2 regions of the Psychrobacter sp. JCM 18902 genome follow, and region 1 is predicted to be linked to the other one. Evidence: predicted binding sites of a transcription regulator. Region 1 holds the regulator's gene; the other holds the start of a gene.
The links. Region 1 encodes PhoB, which activates phosphate uptake and scavenging genes when phosphate is short. Its sites were predicted from a motif close to TGTCATNAANCTGTCATAA; they were not measured.

Region 1 (5,623 bases):
TCGCAGTCATGAAGGTATCGATATCTTTGCCGCACGAGGCACACCAATACGAGCCACAACACAAGGCATCGTCAGCAAAGTTGGTGAAAATACGTTAGGCGGTCGTGTGGTGGTCGTGGTTGGACCAGGAGGCGCAGGGCATTATTATGCGCATTTAGAAGATTGTGCAGATATTAGTCCAAACGACTGGGTTAATGTAGGCGATATCATCGGCTACGTCGGCGACAGTGGCAATGCAAAAGGTACGCCGCCGCACGTCCATTACGGGATTTATATCAATGGCAGTGCAGTGAACCCCTATCCACTTTTACAAAAATATTAGGGTATCGCAGCTGATCTAATGTGGGCAGCTGGGAAAACCATACTGAACGTCGAGCCTACCCCTTCTACTGATTCAATTTGTAAATTGGCTTCATGCTGATACAAGACGTGTTTAACGATTGCCAAACCTAGCCCTGTGCCGCCAGTCGCCCGACTACGACCTTTATCAATACGATAAAAGCGCTCCGTCAACCGTGCGATATGCTCAGGTGCAATACCAATACCGTTGTCTTCGACGGCAAATCGGCAACCTTCTGACGTTTTTGTCCAGCTAATGGCGATATTACCGCCCTTGGGCGTGTATTTGATGGCATTAATCACCAGATTAGAAAGCGCACTATTTAGATACATCTCTGAGCCATATAGTCCGTCATAAGTGTCTATCTGCAAGTGAATGGTATGCCCATATTCTTGATTGTACGCTTGCGCATCATCATAAACATGGGTCAGCAGCTTGGTCATGTCAATATAGTTAAGCTCGTGGGTTTCTTCGATTTCGATGCGAGATAACAGCAATAAGTCATTCACAATTCTATTCATACGCGCAGTCTGTTGGCTCATCAGCTCAAACCCGCGCTTCCAATGCGGCGGCATATCTGGCTGATCCGAAAAATTTTCTAGATAACCCATCATGACGGTCAACGGTGTGCGTAACTCATGCGAGACATTCGCCACAAAATCGCGGCGCATCTCTTCTAAATGATGCAAGCGCGTCACATCATAAATGATGAGCAGCTTCTCATCGCCAAAAGGCGTGAGCTCACACTTTAGATAACGCTTGGGCGCGCGCCACGAGACAATGTGTACACCATCCTGAGCACCATCGTTAGGGTTGATCGTTGCCTGATAATACTGACGAAATTCAGGCGCACTAATAAAGTCAAAAATGCACTTACCTTTATCTGACAACTGTAACAACATTAAATCTTCGGCGGCCTGATTCCACCATTCAAGCCCATCATCGTCATTGAGCAAAACCACCGCATCTCGCAATGCGCGTAGTGCGCTTCTAATTTTTTTGAGTTGATCCGTTGTATTCTGCTGAGTTGCTAGCAGTGACTTATTTTGTTGGTCGCCTTGAGCCGATATTAGGGTGTTCATCCATCATCCTTATCACTATTCGCCGTTTTTCACTGTGCTGCGATTAACATGCTGCTTTTATAGCGAATAAAAACCGTCAGTTAAATTGGTTCAATAAAGCTAGAAAATCGATAGCCTGTCCCACGTACTGTCTGTATCAACGTATCACATTGATGCGGTCGTAATAATGTCCGCAAACGTTTGATATGCACATCAATGGTTCTATCTTCGATATATACATTACCGCCCCATACTTGGTCTAGCAGCTGCGTCCGCGTATAGGCACGCTCTGGATGACTCATAAAAAATGCCAGTAATCGATATTCCGTAGGACCAACATCAACCACTTTACCAGCCGCTGTCACCCGCTGACTTTTGGGATCAAGGCTCAGATTGCCGATTTCGATAGATTTATCACTACTGAGCGCGTTACTACGCCGCAATACTGCTTTGATTCTAGATATCAACTCACGTGTCGAAAAAGGCTTGGTCATATAATCATCAGCACCAGCATCGAGGCCATGCACCTTGCTGTCCTCTTCACTTTTAGCCGTCAACATAATGACTGGTATCTCAGCAAGTAGCTCATCGTTTTTGAGCAATCGGCAAAAATCAATGCCACTTTTATCGCCGGGTAGCATCCAATCTAGCAAAATCAGCGCAGGGCGGTGATCGACCACTTGTTGGTGCGCCTCAGATACATCCGCTGCCTGCAGACTATCAAATCCCGCCATCTCTAGCGTCATGACGATCATTTCACGAATCGCCGGTTCATCTTCAACAATCAAAATTTGCTCATTATACATACGGCATTCTCAGTGTTAGAGGACAACATTTGGCTGACAAAAAAGGCGATAAATGCTCGCCTGCTGCTCTCTATTAAACGGGGTAATTATGACAGTTTAATGACATTCAACTTTTAAGCGGTTCATAGGTCTCGTGACGGCTAATGCTTAGTTTACTCAATTCACTTCTAACAAGAAATTCAATGGCCCATCATTGACGCTCGACACTTGCATATTAGCGCCAAACTGACCAGTTGCCACGTTTGAATGTTGCGTGTTGGCATAGGCGACCAATTGCGCAAACAATGCTTGAGCCGCATCAGGTGCCATCGCACCACCAAAGTCAGGGCGACGACCCTTGTCTGTTTTTGCCATTAGCGTAAACTGTGATACCAATAATAGTCCGCCACCAACTTGCTGGACATTTTTATCCAGTTTGCCGTACTTGGCAGGATCATCATCATTGTCAAAAATACGATAGGTGAGGATTTTATCTACCATGCGCTGGGCGCTTGTTAGGTCGTCATCAGGCCCTAAACCAATATAAGCCAATATGCCTTGCTCAATCGTACCAACACACTGCGCATCGACGGTGACACTAGCACGGCGTACGCGCTGTATAAGTGCTTTCATTTACGGATTCCTTACCAATTATGCCCATACAATAATACGCCGTCCATGATAAAATACGGCCATTCTCTTGCTTATTAATTATTACATCACACCCTATTTTGGTAGCCTCATTATGAATGTATTCACTACTTTACAACAGCTTGTCCCGCAGCAGCAACTGAGTAAAGTTGCTGGGCGTCTAGCCGCTAGCCGCCATCCTTATGTTAAACGCACGTTTATCCGTAGCTTTGCTAAAGCCTATAACGTCAGCTTGGACGAGTATGAGCGCCAAAGTCTCAACGCCTATGAGAGCTTTAACGATTTTTTTACTCGTGAGCTAAAAGAAGACGCGCGCCCTATCGACATGACGCCTCATGGTATCGTCAGTCCTGCCGATGGTATTATCTCGCAGTTGGGTCAAATTGACGACCATAAATTGCTCCAAGCAAAAGGTCGCTATTATGACGTTGGTCAACTGCTTGCTGACAGTGAAGATGGCCGCTATTTTGCGGATGGCAGTTTTGCGACGGTTTATCTTGCGCCCAGTAACTATCACCGTGTACATATGCCCTTCGCCGGTACTCTAACCAAAACCCGTTATGTACCGGGCACGCTGTTTTCGGTCAACAATACTACGGCGGCGAACGTGCCGGACTTATTTGCGCGTAATGAACGCTTGGTTTGTCTGTTTGATACAGAATATGGCAAAGCAGCGGTGGTGATGGTTGGGGCGATGATTGTCGCTGGTATCGAAACAGTGGCGACTGGTAAAATTGCCCGCACTGATGATATTCAAGAAGCTGAGCACAATATGAGCTTTAAGAAAGGCGACGAGCTGGGTCGTTTTTATTTAGGCTCAACCGCAATTGTCATTCTACCAAAAGGCGCAAAAGCGGATTGGCAAGACAGTATGAAAGCCGATAGTGTGGTAAAAATGGGACAGCTATTGGGTGTCGCTAACACCCTATAGGCAAGCGATTTAACGACTCAAAAAAGCTCAGATCAGCATCCTAATCTATGTTGAACTGAGCTTTTTATTGTGGGTAATTATCTTATCGCAACATATTAGGGCGTGTCATCAATTAGCACATGAATACATTTAGTGGTCTTAAAATGGCTAAATTTTGCTAAACATCGTCAGAAATTTTGTCAATATGTTCATATTAACGACAATTTCTTCCTTGTTTATCTACAATTTTTCTCATTTTAAGCCTCACAATCTAATTGATGACACACCCTAGTTAATAATGAAAGTAGTTAATAACGAAAGTGTTTGAGAATAGGATAAGCAAATAAGATATTTTCTTCTTGCGTGCCGCGTCCGATATTGTGAATAATCAGCGGTGTACCATCCGCAGCGACTTTATCGGAGACGATACCTGTATGCGGCAAATTACCATTCGGTAGCCGCCACGTCACCACATCCCCTGCTTGAAAACTGGCTTTATCAGTCGTCGATAATGTCTTTGCGTGACGCGCAAAAAACACTTCAAGATTGGGCACTCGGCGATGATCGATATTCTTGTCGGTTGATTTGAGCCCCCAAGTCTTTGGATAAGCCGACCAATTTGACTTCATATCATGGTTGACTAATTGCTGTAGATCTATATTTTGCAAGCGATAAGCACGGACGATAACATCGGTACAGACGCCAGTTTCTATCGGCACATCGCCACGCGGAAAATCCAACTTGCGGTAAGCAGGATCATAGCTAGTGGTAATGCCGATCTGTTTTTTGGCATCGTGCGCCAGTTTATCACCATTACTAATAGGTGCGGCAGCCTGAGTTAGTTGCGCCAAAGTTAATAGGCTAACAAAGACGAGCGATTTAGCAAAAACCTTATAAGTGCCAGTGACTCTCATTTAATAATCTCTCTATATAATGTACTTAATCGCTCATTTAGCTAATTCTAAATACTTTAATATTTAAAAAATACAAATATTTGCAAACATGTAAACGGCAAAATGATGGCTTTACTTAAGCATCAACCAACCATCCTTGCTGGGTCGCATAGTCGATATTTTTTGATAGCCAATCATGAATGGAAGGAAAGCTGTCTTTGATAAAAGCAAGTGCCGCAGTCACTTGCGAACGCGTGATGTTAGCATCAATCCACGTTTTTCCATTGGTATTTAAATTCAATAAAAAAGGCAATAAGCGATCAACCACTCTGATCAGCTGGGTTTCTTTACTACTACCCGTCTCCTGCTCTTCCCAAATCTCATTTAAATCCATGATGCCATTGCCACGCTCAGCTTGCAATCGAGCAATACCAGCGCGTTCTTCAATGTGCGCCTCGCTACGACTGTTTGCGAATAAAAACGTATCGCCAGCGTCAATCTCACCCAAGTCATGTACCAATGCCATCTTGAGTAGTTTTTCATGATTGACATCTAGCTCAAACTGTTCAGCGATAGACCAGCACGCCATGGCTAAATGCCATGAATGTTCGGCAGAGTTTTCTTTGCGTGTGGTATGCGTCACATAGCTACGACGATTGATACGTTTAAGCGCATCAAGCTCTAATAAGAAATGAGTAACATGATCTATATCAATGTTTGAGGCAAGCGTTGGGTTGGTTAATAAAAGGGGTTTGGTTGATGGCATAAATTTTCTCTTAATTTTTCTACGAATATATAGCGCTTCATTTTACCTTTACGCATAAGCAAGTATTATACATTTTATGAGCGCTATAAAAGAGCATGTCAACCTATAGCTAATTAGCACCACTATAAAAAATAGCGCTTATGTGAGTAAGCGCTATCGGTTCTATTTTGAATAAAAGAGCTATTTAATCAAGTTACTAATGGTTTTAAAAGCAGGG
Region 2 (5,623 bases), 2.3 Mb from region 1:
CTCGGGCTGTTCATTATTGAGGCGATCACTGCGCGGTAAACTACAGGCATGAATAACGTCATCAAAAGCTTGATTCAGGGTTAATTGCCAACGCTCGCGGATGGCTTGCTTACGCAGCGACTTGCTTGGCTTATAATTGGTTGGCACCATCACACAGCGCGGTTCAGGGCACCACCATGCAATTGGTTCATCTTCATTAAACCAAGGAAACAGACCCTGCGCGTAAGCAGAAATCAATGTTTCGGCTGCCAAATCTCCTCCGATAGCGACGATACCAATGCCGTCAGGATCAACCATCAAAGGGTCAGGAAAGTCATAACGCCCAAGACTTTTTAAGGTCTCAGGCGTGATGTGCTCATTGTTGTATTGAGAGAAATTACCCATTTAGGCTTCTTTATCAGCAGTCAATGTTGACGCATAAGTATGGTCAGCGGCTGTAGCTTCGCCAATCGCATCCAAGTATTTTTCAGCATCTAGCGCAGCCATACAGCCCGTACCAGCAGAAGTGATTGCTTGACGATAGACATGGTCTGCGACATCACCTGCGGCAAATACACCTTCGATGCTGGTTTGTGTGGCATTGCCGTCTAAGCCGCTTTTGACAATAAGATAGCCGTCTTTCATATCCAGCTGACCTTTAAATAAGTCTGTATTCGGCTTATGACCAATCGCGACAAACATGCCAAACACGTCTAACTGTTTGGTGCTGCCATCAATCATAGATTCGATGATTACGCCATTGACGCCCATGTCATCGCCGACGACTTCTTTGACTTTATGATTCCACTCGATTTTAATATTACCGTTTTTGACTTTTTCAAATAATTTATCTTGGAGGATTTTTTCAGAGCGTAAGCTATCACGGCGATGTACCAAGGTCACTTCAGCAGCAATGTTAGATAAGTATAGGGCTTCTTCAACGGCAGTATTACCACCACCGATGACAGCAACTTTTTGATCTTTATAAAAGAAACCATCACAAGTTGCACACGCTGATACGCCTAGGCCACGGAATTTGGTTTCTGACTCCAACCCCAAATACTGTGCTGATGCGCCAGTCGAGATAATAAGCGCATCACAAGTGTAGCTACCATTATTACCCGTCAGCTCAAAAGGGCGCACGTTTAAATTGACTTCATTGATATGGTCATAAACCAATTCAGTACCAAAGCGCTCGGCATGGGCTTTCATGCGGTCCATCAATGCAGGACCTGTTAAGTCATGCGCATCGCCCGGCCAGTTATCGACTTCAGTGGTGGTAGTTAGCTGTCCACCTACTTCCATGCCCGTGACCATAACAGGTTTGAGATTGGCACGTGCTGCATACACAGCCGCTGCATAACCAGCAGGGCCTGAGCCTAGGATAATGAGTTTTTCGTGACGTGGAGCGGTATTGTCAGTTGCCATGAGTTATTCCTTGCTAAATATAAATGTTAAAAATACGAGTGAGCAATATAATAAAAAACAGTCTTCAAAATTGATGCTAATAGGATTTTCTAATCGCTGCGTGATAATAACATAAGGGCATTGGACGAAAAGTACAAGTTTGCTAAAACAAACACAGGTATGATTACAATCAAAGTATATTTTTCTTGAAATATTATGGTTAGAAACCGCTGGTATTTTATAGCCCTTGTCTAATATGACTGTCCTTGTTCTGTTCGTTATATTTTGCAAGTGACATAGGTTTTTGCTTAAACCGTATGATTTTTGCCTAAACCGTATACAGACTGATTTTATTGCACGCTTTCTTTGTAAGACGGTCGCCACTATCCCTATGTATTTGTTATTATAAGAAGTTATGCCAAGTGTGCCAAAGGCAAAAAGAAGGCTGTTGTATATCGCTTTTATAATAGACAATGTTTTCTGTACACTTCGCTAAGTGCGTTTGTATCAGCACTTTATATCCAACCCTTTATCAGCGCTTTATGTCAGCATGATTAGGCTTAGTCATGCATTGGCGACCATTTAGTATTAATAACAAGGCAGATCTTACGTGATATCAGCACCGCTTATTGAGTATTTAAAAAAGGGAATATTTACCCTCCTTGGGTTAATACTGGCCGTCTATCTATTTGTCATTTTGATGACATATACCAGTAATGATCCTAGTTGGTCGCATATCAGTAGCGATATGACCACGATTAATAATGTAGGCGGCGAATCGGGTGCTTGGTTATCTGACTTGCTTTATAGCTTCTTTGGTTTTGGTGCATGGTGGCTGCTGGCGTTTGTGGTTTATGAATCTATCCTTATTTGGTGGGACAACAAGCCAACGTTTTGGCTGATGCGAGTGGTTGCTTATGTGTTTTTATTATTAAGTGCCAGTGCTTTGTTTGCACAATTGGTGGCGTTAGTACAGCAATTGACCAATCCAGGAACGCTAGGACTGGAAAGCGTGGCTGGTGGCATAATTGGGTTTGAATTACAGGCGCGTTTGGCACAGCTTTTATCGCAGTGGGGGAGTGTAATTTTCTTGACAGCATTCGTCATTATTACCGCGACCTTTGCCTTTAATATTCATTGGCTAGCGATTTATGAGAAGGTTAAGGCGCTATCGTGGCTTGGCTCAGGGGTGAAGCGTCAGGGTAGGATGCACGATAGCGTGTCAACCACGCCAGAAAATATCAATGCCAAGCAAAATGATGAAAACATAGCCAAGAGTAACGCGAAAAAAGACGCAGCCGATCACGAGCAGTTACCACTTGAGTTGCAAGTTGCTGGCAATGCTCAAGCCGTAGACAACAGTGGTCGGTTCAGCAATGTGTTGTCAGAGTTCTTGGCAACGTCAGGGTTGGCTGAGAGCGTTAAAGCTTCTGTAGTTGCCGCAACACAAGCGGCGATGCCTAATTCAGCTGCTAAATCTAGTCGTGAGAATAGTGAGCCTGTCCCTGTCTCAGTAGAAACACCTAGCAGTACTGTTCAAAATCTAGCAAGTCATACGAATACATCGACGCCGTCAAGTCCTGCCATGACTGCTATCCGTAAAGTCGAGCCAAGCTTTGCTTGGAACGATGCCAATACTGTCGATGACTTGTTAGCCAGCGAGCAAATGGCTTATCACGCTAATAATATGAACACTTCTGATTCAGCTGCTACTATTTCTGTATCTGCTGATAGCAATACTGAGTCGTTAGAGACAGTGGTGCTAGACTCTACAGCGATATCAGCCGTAGATATGTCCGAAACTCAATCAACAGAGAACTTGCCTTCAATAGCTCAGCCATCAATAAATGAGCTGGTATACGGTGAGACGGCTGACGAAACGGATAATGAGCCTAAATCGTTCGAGTTAGAGGATAAAGTGGAGGCCGTTGATATACTGGCCGATGCATGGTTGGCAGAGCATGCTGATGTCTCAACATCTACAGCTATGCAGTCTGTAGAAACAGGGCAACCTACAGGAACAGTGCAAGCAGCCAATATGACTGAGCTGCCCAGACAAGCAGTAGTCACAGCGCCTGCGACAGACTCATTTAATAGCGAAATGGACGACTTTACTGATAAATGGTTTGATGAAGAGCCTGAACTGTCAGAGGATTTCGAACCTTCTTATATATCTAATGAAGCGAGTGTCGCCAAAGCAGTAGACGTGGTTGAACCAGTTGCGCCAGCCGCTGATATGACGCCGACCAATACGCCACCGTCTAATCCTAAACTGCCGCCTACGGTAGAAACCCGCGTCACAGCGTCAGCTATTGAACCAATAGTCGCGCCTAAACCAACGGTAAGTTTTGCGGTACCTGAGGGCGATAGTAGCAATCATATCACTGACATGATGCCAGAGGATGATAGTGCTGAAGATGTCAATGCGCCCGTTATGCCAGATATTAGTGATGATGCCGCCTTCAGTCAAAAATCACGCTCGATGCAAACAGCTGCCTATCGTAGTAGCCTAACGCCTATTCCAGAGATTTCTATTTTGGATAAGCCAGACCCTGATCGTAAGCCCAGTTATACCGTCGCCGAGCTTGAGCAATTATCAGAGTTACTAGAGATTAAGTTACAAGAATTTAATGTAAAGGCGAATGTGGTCAACGCCATTCCGGGTCCTGTTGTTACCCGCTTTGAAGTGGAGCTTGCTGCTGGAGTAAAAGCCAGTAAGGTTACCGGTATTTCACGTGATTTGGCGCGCTCGTTATCGATGGCGTCTTTACGTGTGGTTGAAGTCATTCCGGGTAAGCCATATATCGGTATCGAAGTACCCAATAAGCAGCGCGAAATGGTACGTTTGATTGAGCTATTGAATACCGAAAAATTCCAAGATCCCAAAGCTCAAATCAGCATGGCGATGGGTAAGGACATCGGTGGTAATGCCATCATTACTGACCTTGCGCGCGCGCCGCATATGTTGGTTGCTGGGACTACAGGTTCGGGTAAATCGGTATTGGTCAACTCGATGCTACTATCGATGCTACTCAAATATACGCCAAATGAGCTGCGTCTCATCTTGATTGATCCAAAGCAGCTCGAGCTTGCCAACTATAATGATATCCCGCATCTGTTAACACCAGTCGTCACCGATATGACTGAAGCGGCCAGTGCTTTATCATGGTGCGTGGCAGAGATGGAACGTCGCTATCAACTGATGAGTTTACTCAAAGTGCGTAAGCTTAATGAGTTTAATAAAAAGGTCATTGCTGCTGAAAAATCGGGCAATCCGATGCTTGATCCTTTGTGGCGACCTAATGACAGCGTGAGTATCAGTCAAGCGCCGAAGCTAAAAACCTTGCCGATGATTGTCATTGTCGCGGATGAGTTTGCCGATATGATTATGCAAGTCGGTAAACAAGCCGAAGAGCTTATCACCCGTCTTGCACAAAAATCGCGGGCAGCTGGGATTCATTTAATGCTGGCTACCCAGCGTCCATCGGTCGATGTCATTACTGGTCTGATTAAAGCCAATATCCCCGTTCGTGCAGCGTTACGTGTGAACTCAAAAGTGGATTCGCGGACGATTCTGGACAGTGGCGGTGCCGAAGACATGCTGGGTAATGGTGACATGCTATTTTTAGGACCTGGGCAAATTGAGCCAGATCGTGTGCATGGTGCCTATGTCGGCGATGAAGAGGTCAACCGTGTTTGTGATGCGTGGCGCGAACGCGGTGCGCCTGATTATATTGACAACATGGCAGGTAACTTTGAACTGTCTAGTCCTAGTAGCGGTGGTAGTACGGCGAATGCATCTGGTGAGGACGACGACCTTTATAACGATGCTGTGGCCTTTATTATGGAGACGCGGAAAGTTTCTGCTTCTAGTATCCAGCGTAAATTTAGCATCGGCTATAACCGTGCCGCACGTATCGTAGATTCTATGGAGGACGCGGGGTTGGTCAGCTCAATGGGCAAAAGCGGTAAGCGTGAGCTATTAATGTAGCATTTAGATTATATTAGACAATAAAAAAGACGAGTCACGAGAGTGGTTCGTCTTTTTTATCGGAAAAATATGATAACGCTCATGTCTGAGTGACCAATCAGTTTTTTTATCAATTATCAGCACTCGTTTTTTATACTAAACTGACCTCTGTTGATAGCATAAATATCACTCAATTTTTAGAAGTCTTAGGTTCATTACTCAGCAAGGAGGCAAGTTATGTTTAAAGAATATACTCAATATGATGCC

Region 2: JMY05_RS00185 (DNA translocase FtsK) is a predicted target of PhoB. The motif match lies at 1,916-1,934, and genes of this name have one in related genera.

Annotation. Positions count from the first base shown of each region.
Region 1 covers NZ_CAJHBK010000001.1:2,347,100-2,352,722, forward strand. The annotation lists gene JMY05_RS09655 (M23 family metallopeptidase) at 1-322, shown strand, start outside; gene phoR (phosphate regulon sensor histidine kinase PhoR) at 319-1,422, opposite strand; gene phoB (phosphate regulon transcriptional regulator PhoB) at 1,503-2,207, opposite strand; gene dtd (D-aminoacyl-tRNA deacylase) at 2,364-2,819, opposite strand; gene asd (archaetidylserine decarboxylase) at 2,932-3,768, shown strand; gene JMY05_RS09680 (DUF1287 domain-containing protein) at 4,056-4,661, opposite strand; gene JMY05_RS09685 (HD domain-containing protein) at 4,777-5,406, opposite strand; gene JMY05_RS09690 (isochorismatase family protein) at 5,587-5,623, opposite strand, start outside.
Region 2 covers NZ_CAJHBK010000001.1:39,359-44,981, forward strand. The annotation lists gene aat (leucyl/phenylalanyl-tRNA--protein transferase) at 1-384, opposite strand, end outside; gene trxB (thioredoxin-disulfide reductase) at 385-1,407, opposite strand; gene JMY05_RS00185 (DNA translocase FtsK) at 1,997-5,377, shown strand; gene JMY05_RS00190 (amidase) at 5,594-5,623, shown strand, end outside.